Streptantibioticus cattleyicolor NRRL 8057 = DSM 46488: one gene and its partners. The protein of the gene in region 1 interacts with the protein of each later gene in a pairwise test. Links are inferred from orthologs where the notes say so. Each region holds a gene or a part of one and is shown on either strand. Other genes may lie near its edges. The genes, in order: rlmB, tsaE and SCATT_RS17155.

Region 1 (2,966 bases):
ACGGCGGCGGCATCGACCTGGTCTTCCCGCACCACGAGAACGAGATCGCCCAGGCCGTCGCCTACGGTGACGACTTCGCCCGCTACTGGGTGCACAACGCCTGGGTCACCATGAGCGGCGAGAAGATGAGCAAGTCGCTCGGCAACTCGGTGCTCGTCTCCGAGATGGTCAGGAACTGGCGCCCCGTCGTCCTGCGGTACTACCTGGGCAGCGCCCACTACCGCTCCACCATCGAGTACAGCGAGGACGCGCTGCGCGAGGCGGAGTCCGCGTTCGCCCGCATCGAGGGGTTCGTCCAGCGGGTCACCGAGAAGGCCGGCGAGACCGTCGAGCCCGCCGCCGAGGTGCCGCCCGCGTTCGCCGAGGCGATGGACGACGACCTGTCGGTGCCCCAGGCGCTCGCCGTGGTCCACACCACGGTGCGGCAGGGGAACTCCGCGCTCACCGCGGACGACAAGGAGTCCGCGGTCGCCCGCCTCGCCGAGGTCCGCGCCATGCTCTCCGTCCTCGGCCTCGACCCGCTCGACCCGCACTGGGCCGGCTCCGAACGCGGCGACGACCTGCACGGCGTCGTCGACTCCCTGGTCGGCCTCGTGCTCGAACAGCGGCAGGCCGCCCGGGCCCGGAAGGACTACGGCACCGCCGACGCCATCCGCGACCAGCTCCAGCAGGCCGGCCTGGAGATCGAGGACACCCCCTCCGGTCCCCGCTGGTCGCTGCGCGGACGAGGCTGACCGGCCGCGTCCGCCCCCGCGGCCCGTACCGACGGGCCGCCACAAACGTTTTGTTCGTTCAGGAAGAAGTGAAGGTGCCCCATGGCCGGGAACAGCCAGCGGCGGAACCGCCGCACCACGTCCAAGAAGGGCGCCCAGGTCGGCAGCGGCGGCCAGCGGCGCCGTGCCCTGGAGGGCAAGGGGCCGACCCCGCCCGCCGAGATGCGCAAGGGCCACCCCAAGCAGCGCGTCGCCCAGGCCAAGGCCAAGCGGGCCGCCTCCGCGCAGCGCCGCGCCGCCGGCGGCCGGGGCGGCAAGTCCGCCTCCGAGCTGGTGGCGGGGCGTAACCCGGTGGTCGAGGCGCTGCGCGCGGAGATCCCGGTCACCGCGTTGTACGTGCAGCAGTACATCGACAACGACGACCGGGTCCGCGAGGCCGTCAAGCTCGCCACCGAACGCGGCGTGCCGCTGATGGAGGCGCCGCGCGTCGAGCTGGACCGGATGACCGGCGGCCTCAACCACCAGGGCCTCGCCCTGCAGATCCCGCCGTACGACTACGCCCACCCCGACGAGCTGACCGAGGCCGCCGCCGAGCAGGCCGACGCCCCGCTGATCGTCGCCCTGGACGGGGTCACCGACCCGCGCAACCTCGGTGCCGTGGTCCGTTCCGTCGCCGCCTTCGGGGGGCACGGCGTGGTGATCCCGGAGCGGCGCGCGGCGGGGATGACCGCGGGTGCGTGGAAGACCTCGGCCGGCACCGCCGCCCAGGTCCCGGTGGCCCGCGCCACCAACCTCACCCGCGCCCTGGAGGCGTACCAGAAGGCCGGGCTGACCGTCGTCGGCCTCGCCGCCGACGGCGAGGTCGACCTCACCGACCTCGAAGTCCTCGACGGCCCGGTGGTCGTCGTGGTCGGCAGCGAGGGCAAGGGCCTCTCCCGCCTCGTCGGCGAGACCTGCGACCTGCGCGTGCGCATCCCGATGCCGGGCGGCGCGGAATCCCTCAACGCGGGCGTGGCGGCCGGTGTCGTGCTGTACGAGGCGGCCCGCCGCCGCGCGCGCCGCTGAGCCCGTACCGCGGCCTTGACGGTCGTCGGCGCCGGAACGTTCCGGCGCCGACGGCGACCGGCGGCGGGCGGTTCCGGCGAGGCTTGGCGATCTTGACGGGCCTCCGACATTCACACCGGCGTCAGGCAGTGTCCTAACCGCCCGTCACTCGGTTAGATGAGTGTGGACACCAGAACACCCCGCTCATCCACGGGGGGACGGTCGCCCGGGTTCGACGAGGACGTGCTCAACACGGTGCGGGTCCCCAGCGATCCCGCCCAGGTCATCGTCAACCATGCCAGTTTCCGGGTGAAGCTGGGCGCAAACGCGCCCGGGCCGCGCCACGACGTGGCGGACACCGCCCCGCTGCCGGTCATCCCGACCTCCGTCCGGTCGGCCGCCGAGGCCCGGCTGCCGCGGCGGCGCGCCGCACCCGTCGTGTGGACCGGCCACACCGACCCCGGCGACCCGGCCGCCACCCAGCTCCTCCAGGCCGTCCGGAGCGCGGGCTCCACCCAGCTCCTGCCCCGGGTCGACGAACGCCTGCGTGAGGGCCGCCCGGCCGAGGAGCCGGACGACGGCCTGCCGCCGGTGCGCCCCGCCGTCGTCGCGCCGCGGCTGCCCGTCGTCGGCGGTCCGCTCCCGCCGCTGGCCGGCGCCCGCCGGGTCCGCCGCCCGGCCGACGACGAGGACACCTCGGAGATCGCCTACCGGCCCCCCCACGGCCTGCCCGGCCAGAGCCGTCCCGCCCCCTCCGAGTCGTACCCGAGGCACCCCGGCGGCCCCGACGACGCGGACGTGTACGAGGACGAGTACGGGGACCCCGGGGCGCGGCGCGGACGCCGACGCGGCGAACCGGTGCGCCACGCCTGGTACCCCGGCCGCCGGATGAACCTCGGCGTCGTCCTCCTCCCGTTGCGCGTCTTCCTCGGCTGCATCTCCGTCTACGCGGGCCTGGGCAAGCTCTGCGACCCGGTCTACTTCGACGGCGGCAAGCGCGGCTCGATGGTCCACTGGCTGGCCGCGCTCCACCCCTGGTCGGTCGCCGAGCCGTTGCGCGCGACGGCCCTGGCGCACCCGGTCGGGGCCGGGCTCACGGTGGCGTTCCTCCAGGTCACCGTGGGTGTGCTCACCGTCATGGGGTTGTGGCAGCGGGTGGCCGCCGGGGTGGGCGCGCTGCTGTCGGTGGCGCTGCTGGTCACCGTGAGC
Region 2 (3,063 bases), 1.3 Mb from region 1 along the record:
CGACGGCACCGGTGGCGCGGCGCGCACCGCGGGGCTGCTCGGCGCGGCGATCGGGGTGCTCGCGGCGGGCGCGGCGGCCGGTGTCGCGGTAGAACGGATGACCGTGGGACGCGGCATACGACGCAAGGCACGGCTCGCGCTCGACGCGGCGGGTCCCTACGGCACGCTGCGCGGTGAGCCGGGCACCACCCGCGCCGAGGACGGCACCGAGCTGTACTACGAGGTGGAGGAGGCCGCCGCGCCGGCCGGCAACGGCGCCGCACCGCTGACCGTGGTCTTCAGCCACGGCTACTGCCTCAACCAGGACTCCTGGCACTTCCAGCGGCTGGCGCTGCGCGGGCTGGTCCGGGCGGTCTACTGGGACCAGCGCAGCCACGGGCGTTCCGGGCGCGGGGCCGCGCAGCGCGCCGGGGAGGCGGCCACCATCGACCAGCTCGGCCGCGATCTGAAGGCGGTCATCGACGCGGCGGCGCCGCACGGCCCGCTGGTGCTCGCCGGTCACTCGATGGGCGGCATGACGGTGATGGCGCTGGCCGAGCAGTTTCCCGAGCTGATCGCGGAGCGGGTGGCCGGGGTCTTCTTCGCGGGGACGTCGGCGGGGAAGCTGGCCGCGGTGACGCTGGGGCTGCCGGCCGCGGGCGCCAAGGCGTTCCGGGTGCTGGCCCCGGGGGTGCTGCGGGCGCTGGGCAGCCAGGCGGCGCTGGTGGAACGCGGCCGGCGGGCCACCGCCGACCTGTTCGCCGGGATCGTCAAGCGCTACTCGTTCGCCTCCGAGGTCGACCCGGGGGTCGCCAGGCTCGCCGAGCGGATGATCGAGTCGACGCCGATCGACGTGGTCGCCGAGTTCTACCCGGCCTTCACCGAGCACGAGAAGATCGAGGCGCTGGTGGTGCTGGACGGGCTCCCGGCGCTGGTGGTCGCCGGTGACAAGGACCTGCTCACCCCGCTCGAACACAGCGAGGCGATCGTCGAGAAGCTCCCCGGGGCCCGGCTGGTGGTGGTCCCCGAGGCGGGCCACCTGGCGCTGCTGGAGTACCCGGAGCTGGTCAACGCCGAGCTGGCGGCGCTGCTGGTGGAGGCCGCCGGGACGGTCGGTGCGCCGCTGCCGGAGGCCGTCCGCGAGCTGGCCCGGCACGACGGCACCGGCGGGACGGACGACGACCCCGCGGCGGACGCCCCGGCCGAGGGACGTTGACGTCCCCCCGGGTGGGCCGGGGCTCGACGCGTCCGGCCTTTGGGGGCGGACGGCGGCGTCCGCGTAGCATCCGTAGGCATGGGTACGACTCAGGACGCTTCGCAGGCCCCGGTACAGGTGCGGATGGTGCTCGGCACCGCCGAGGAGACGCGGGAGCTGGGCCGGCGGCTCGCCGCGCTGCTGCGCCCCGGGGACCTGGTGGTGCTCAGCGGTGAGCTGGGCGCGGGCAAGACCACGCTGACCCGGGGCATCGGTGAGGGGCTGGGGGTGCGCGGCGCGGTGACCTCGCCCACGTTCGTGATCGCCCGGGTCCACCCGTCGCTGACCGGCGGGCCGGCGCTGGTGCACGTGGACGCCTACCGGCTCGGCGGCGGCCTGGACGAGATGGAGGACCTCGACCTGGACGTGTCGCTCACCGAGTCCGTGGTGGTCGTGGAGTGGGGTGAGGGCAAGGTCGAGGAGCTGACCGACGAGCGGCTGCACATCACCATCCACCGCGGCCTGGGCGAGGACAACGACGACGGGCGGCAGATCGTGCTGACCGGGGTGGGCCCGCGCTGGGCCGGTGGCGAACTGGCCGCGGCGACGGCACCCCGCTGACCTTCGCCCAACGATCCCTCGCCAATTCCGTCAACATTCCGACAGGGCGTCGGGAAAATGTTGCGTCGGCGGTACCAGGCGTGTTCTGCTGGAGGTAATGAGCGGTTAGGGCTGCCTAACTTACGACTTGCCCGACTCGTCCGTACCAGGAGGCGCACATGTCGGCCGACGGCCGCGCCGAAACGGCGCCCGAGGTGTTCCGTGACCCGGCGGCCCCGCCGCGGGGCGAGGAGTCGATGCCGCCGATGAGCGTGCTCCTCGCCGCCGGCGCGGCGGCCGAGGCGGTGTGCACCCCGCCGAGCCCGCCCGAGCCGGATGCCGATCCGCAGGACGGCCCCGACCCGGAGCGCCCGTCGCGTCAACGCGACGCCGCGTAGTCCCTCACTCGTTCGGCGCAATCGCTACGGGGTCACCACGACGGTCGCGCCCTTGGGCGCGAAGGGCCACATGGCGTCGCCGTCGGCGGTGCGCTCCCGGATGCCGCCGGTCTTGATCCCCGGGTTCTGCGCGGTCGGCAGCGAGCCGTCCACCGCGGCGCTGAAGCCGATGTTCCGCCCCTCGACCACGTCGAAGACGATCAGGTGCTCGATGGCCACCTTGTCCGAGCCGGTCGTCTGGGGGGCGCGGTACGTGACGTGGTACGTGCCCGGGGCGGGGGCCAGTGTTCCCGGTACGACCGGGAACGTGCGGGCCACGTGCCCGTCGGCCTCGACCAGCCAGACCCGCTTGCCGGCCAGCGAGTACACGACGCGCTTGCCGCTGCCGGAGTCGGCCGGCACCGCCGGGGTCCGCGGCGCGGGCGGCTTGCTCGGCGCGGTGCTCGGCTTCGCCTGCGCCGAGGTCGCCGGATGCGCCCGCCCGGTGTGGTCCGGCGCCGCCGACGCCTGCCAGGCGAGCACGCCGACGCCGGCGAGAGCCGCTGCGGTGAGCCCGGTGACGATGGTGCCGGAGGCGATCCTTGCCATGCGGTGACGTTAGCACTTGGCTTCGCCGCTCAAACGTCCGATCACCCCGCTCTCCCTGGCCCCCCACCGGGGCGGGGGTGCCCCCGCACCCCCGACGCTCGCGCGGCCCGAGCCGGCCCCCTGCCCGGTGGGTGGTTGGTGGGGTTTTGGTTTGGTTCGGCACCGGGGTGGTTCGCCTACTGCCGGTACGGGGTCGGGGGCGCGCCGGGGGTGACTCCTCGCTCCCCGTATCCGCCACAGCTTGGCTCCGCCCCGCTGGGTCGCTGCGGGGACACCCCCGGCACACCCCCTTGTGCCGTCGTG
Region 3 (2,949 bases), 1.3 Mb from region 1 along the record:
TTCGCCCCTGCCCGGTGGGGGGTTGGTGGGGTTTTGGTTTGGTTCGGCACGGGGTGGCTTCGCCTGTGCGTCGTGCGGGGTCGGGGGCGCGCCGGGGGTGACTCCTCGCTCCAGGTTTCGTTGTCGGCTTTCGCCCGGGCACACCCCCTTCTGTCCGTTCGCGGGTGCCTCTCTTCGCGGGGGAGGGTGAGTGAGGAGGTTGGGGTCACCCCGATCTCCTTCTCACCCCCTCCGTGCCGCAGCGCGGAACACAACAGAACGGGGGCGTGCAGGGGTGTCCCCGCAGCGACCCGGTGGACCGGCGGAAAGCCGACAACGAAACGCGGAGCGAGGAGTCACCCCGGAGGGCCCCCGGAAACCCAGGCAGACAGTGCGCACCTCGCACTAGACGAATACAGCCACGGGTGGGCGGGGGGAAACAATCTGTGACCTCAGCCACGACGAAGCGGAAACGGGCGAACCCTGAGGGGGTAATGGCTGACCGCCAGCGCGAGCGAACCCTTACCCCGGAGGGCCCCCGGAAACCCAGGCAGACAGTGCGCACCCCGCACTAGACGAATACAGCCACGGGTGGGCGGGGGGAAACATCCGTGACGCCAGCCACGACGAAGCCGGAACCGGGGGCACCCCGAGGAGTGCGGGGCCGGCGTCGGGGCGAGCGGAGCGGGATCGGGGGGAAGACTACGGACCGGGAACGACCTCAACGCCCCCGGAAGGAAACACATGCGTCACGCTCACGCCGTCGACAGCGTTCGCTCCGCCGAGGCCGCCCTCATGGCCACTCTTCCGCCCGGCACCCTGATGCGGCGGGCCGCGGCGGGGCTGGCCGCGGCGTGTGGGGGGGTGCTGGACGGCGGGGTGTACGGCAGGCGGGTCGTGGTGCTGGCCGGCAGCGGGGACAACGGCGGGGACGCGCTGTACGCCGGCGCCCGGCTGGCCGGGCGGGGCGCCGGGGTCACCGCGGTGACCCTCGACCCCGACCGGGCCCACCCCGACGGCCTCGCCGCGTTGCGCCGCGCCGGCGGCCGGATCACCGGCCCGGATCACGCGCCGGCGGCGCTCGCCCGCGCCGACCTCGTCCTCGACGGGATCACCGGCATCGGCGGCAAGGGCGGACTGCGGCCCCGCGCCGCGGAGTTGGCCCACGCGGCCCGCGCGGCGAGCGCGTCCGGTGCCGTGGTCGTCGCCGTCGACCTCCCCAGCGGCGTCGACGCCGACACCGGCGAGACCCCCGGCGAGGCGTTCCGCGCCGACGCCACCGTCACCTTCGGCACCTACAAGCCGGGGCTGCTCGTCGACCCCGCCGCCGAGTACGCCGGCGCGCTGCGCCTGGTCGACATCGGGCTGGGGCCGTATCTGCCGGAGCCGGAGCTGGAGGCGTTGCAGCACGAGGACGTGGCGCGGCTGCTGCCGGTGCCCCGCGGGGAGAGCGACAAGTACCGCCGCGGGGTGGTCGGCGTCGTGGCCGGCTCGCAGCGTTACCCGGGCGCCGCGGTGCTGGCGGTCGGGGGCGCGCTGCGCGGCGGGGCGGGGGCGGTGCGGTACGTCGGCCCGGCCGGGGACGCGGTGATCGGGCGCTACCCGGAGACGCTGGTGTCGGCGGGTCCGCCCGCCAAGGCCGGCCGGGTGCAGGCGTGGGTGATCGGACCCGGCCTCGGCGACGACCACCTGGCCCGGCAGTCCGTGGACGAGGTGCTCGCCTGCGACGTCCCGGTGCTGATCGACGCCGACGCCCTGCGCCTGGCCGACCGGGAGCGGGTGCGGGCCCGCCGGGCGCCGACCCTGCTCACCCCGCACGCGGGCGAGGCGGCGGCGCTGCTGGACGTGGCCCGCGAGGAGGTCGAACGGGCCCGCCTGAGCCACGTACGGCGGCTGGCCGCGGCGTACCGGGCGACCGTGCTGCTCAAGGGGTCCACCACGCTGGTGGCCGAGGAGGGGGCGCCGGCGCGGGTCAACCCGACCGGGACGGCGTGGCTGGCCACCGCGGGCAGCGGCGACGTCCTGTCCGGGCTCACCGGGTCGCTGCTGGCCGCCGGGCTCTCCGCCCGGGACGCCGGCTCGGTCGGCGCCTACCTGCACGGTCTGGCCGCCCGGCACACCCGGCACCCGTTCGGCGCCCATGAGATCGCGGACCGGGTGCCATACGTGTGGCACTCGGTGCACCCCCGGGCGTGAACGCCGTGTAACGCGGTCGCACAATGGACCGCGTGTCTTCGACCACGACGAGCGACCGCCGCCGCGACGCGAGCCCCTATCTCGACCTGACCAGGGCCGAGTGGAGCGCGCTGCGGGAACGTACCCCACTGCCGCTGACCGCCGAGGAGGTCGAGCGGCTGCGCGGCCTCGGCGACGTGGTCGACCTCGACGAGGTCCGCGACGTCTATCTGCCGCTCTCCCGGCTGCTCAACCTCTACGTGGGGGCCACCACGAGGCTGCGCGGGGCGCTCAACACCTTCCTCGGTGACGCCCGTACCGGGCACGGCGCGCAGAGCGGCACCCCGTTCGTGATCGGGGTGGCCGGCAGCGTGGCGGTGGGCAAGTCGACCACCGCGCGCATCCTCAAGGCGCTGCTGGCCCGCTGGCCGGAGCATCCCCGGGTGGAGCTGGTGACCACCGACGGGTTCCTGCTGCCCAACGTCGAGTTGCAGCGGCGCGGTCTGATGTCCCGCAAGGGTTTCCCGGAGTCCTACGACCGCCGGGCGCTGACCCGGTTCGTCGCCGACGTCAAGGCGGGCAAGGACGAGGTGACCGCGCCGGTCTACTCCCACCTGATCTACGACATCGTGCCGGGCGAGCGGCTGGCGGTGCGCCGTCCCGACATCCTGATCGTGGAGGGCCTCAACGTCCTCCAGCCGGCGCTGCCCGGCAAGGACGGCCTGACCCGGGTGGGCCTGGCCGACTACTTCGACTTCAGCGTCTACGTCGACGCCCGTACCGAGGACATCGAGC

What was found.
Region 2: the proteins of rlmB (region 1) and tsaE interact in binary tests that used the Escherichia coli proteins (3 or more experiments, as listed by UniProt). The link is inferred for Streptantibioticus cattleyicolor NRRL 8057 = DSM 46488 from one-to-one orthologs.
Region 3: the proteins of rlmB (region 1) and SCATT_RS17155 interact in binary tests that used the Escherichia coli proteins (3 or more experiments, as listed by UniProt). The link is inferred for Streptantibioticus cattleyicolor NRRL 8057 = DSM 46488 from one-to-one orthologs.

The regions. Positions count from the first base shown.
Region 1 is NC_017586.1:2,621,077-2,624,042, reverse strand. The notes cover bases 6-2,796. They hold rlmB (23S rRNA (guanosine(2251)-2'-O)-methyltransferase RlmB), read left to right. Parts: upstream 6-815; coding sequence 816-1,778; downstream 1,779-2,796. Other genes in these bases: SCATT_RS11595 (DoxX family protein), read left to right, coding at 1,935-2,796; cysS (cysteine--tRNA ligase), read left to right, coding at 6-734. Outside these bases: more of cysS, read left to right, coding at 1-5; more of SCATT_RS11595, read left to right, coding at 2,797-2,966. UniProt on the Escherichia coli protein: Specifically methylates the ribose of guanosine 2251 in 23S rRNA.
Region 2 is NC_017586.1:3,905,603-3,908,665, forward strand. The notes cover bases 147-3,034. They hold tsaE (tRNA (adenosine(37)-N6)-threonylcarbamoyltransferase complex ATPase subunit type 1 TsaE), read left to right. Parts: upstream 147-1,273; coding sequence 1,274-1,795; downstream 1,796-3,034. Other genes in these bases: SCATT_RS17180 (alpha/beta fold hydrolase), read left to right, coding at 147-1,195; SCATT_RS17190 (hypothetical protein), read left to right, coding at 1,954-2,172; SCATT_RS17195 (L,D-transpeptidase), read right to left, coding at 2,197-2,760. Also shown: more of SCATT_RS17180, read left to right, coding at 1-146. UniProt on the Escherichia coli protein: Required for the formation of a threonylcarbamoyl group on adenosine at position 37 (t(6)A37) in tRNAs that read codons beginning with adenine.
Region 3 is NC_017586.1:3,897,801-3,900,749, reverse strand. What follows is about bases 102-2,949. They hold SCATT_RS17155 (bifunctional ADP-dependent NAD(P)H-hydrate dehydratase/NAD(P)H-hydrate epimerase), read left to right. Parts: upstream 102-723; coding sequence 724-2,175; downstream 2,176-2,949. Other genes in these bases: coaA (type I pantothenate kinase), read left to right, coding at 2,199-2,949. UniProt on the Escherichia coli protein: Bifunctional enzyme that catalyzes the epimerization of the S- and R-forms of NAD(P)HX and the dehydration of the S-form of NAD(P)HX at the expense of ADP, which is converted to AMP.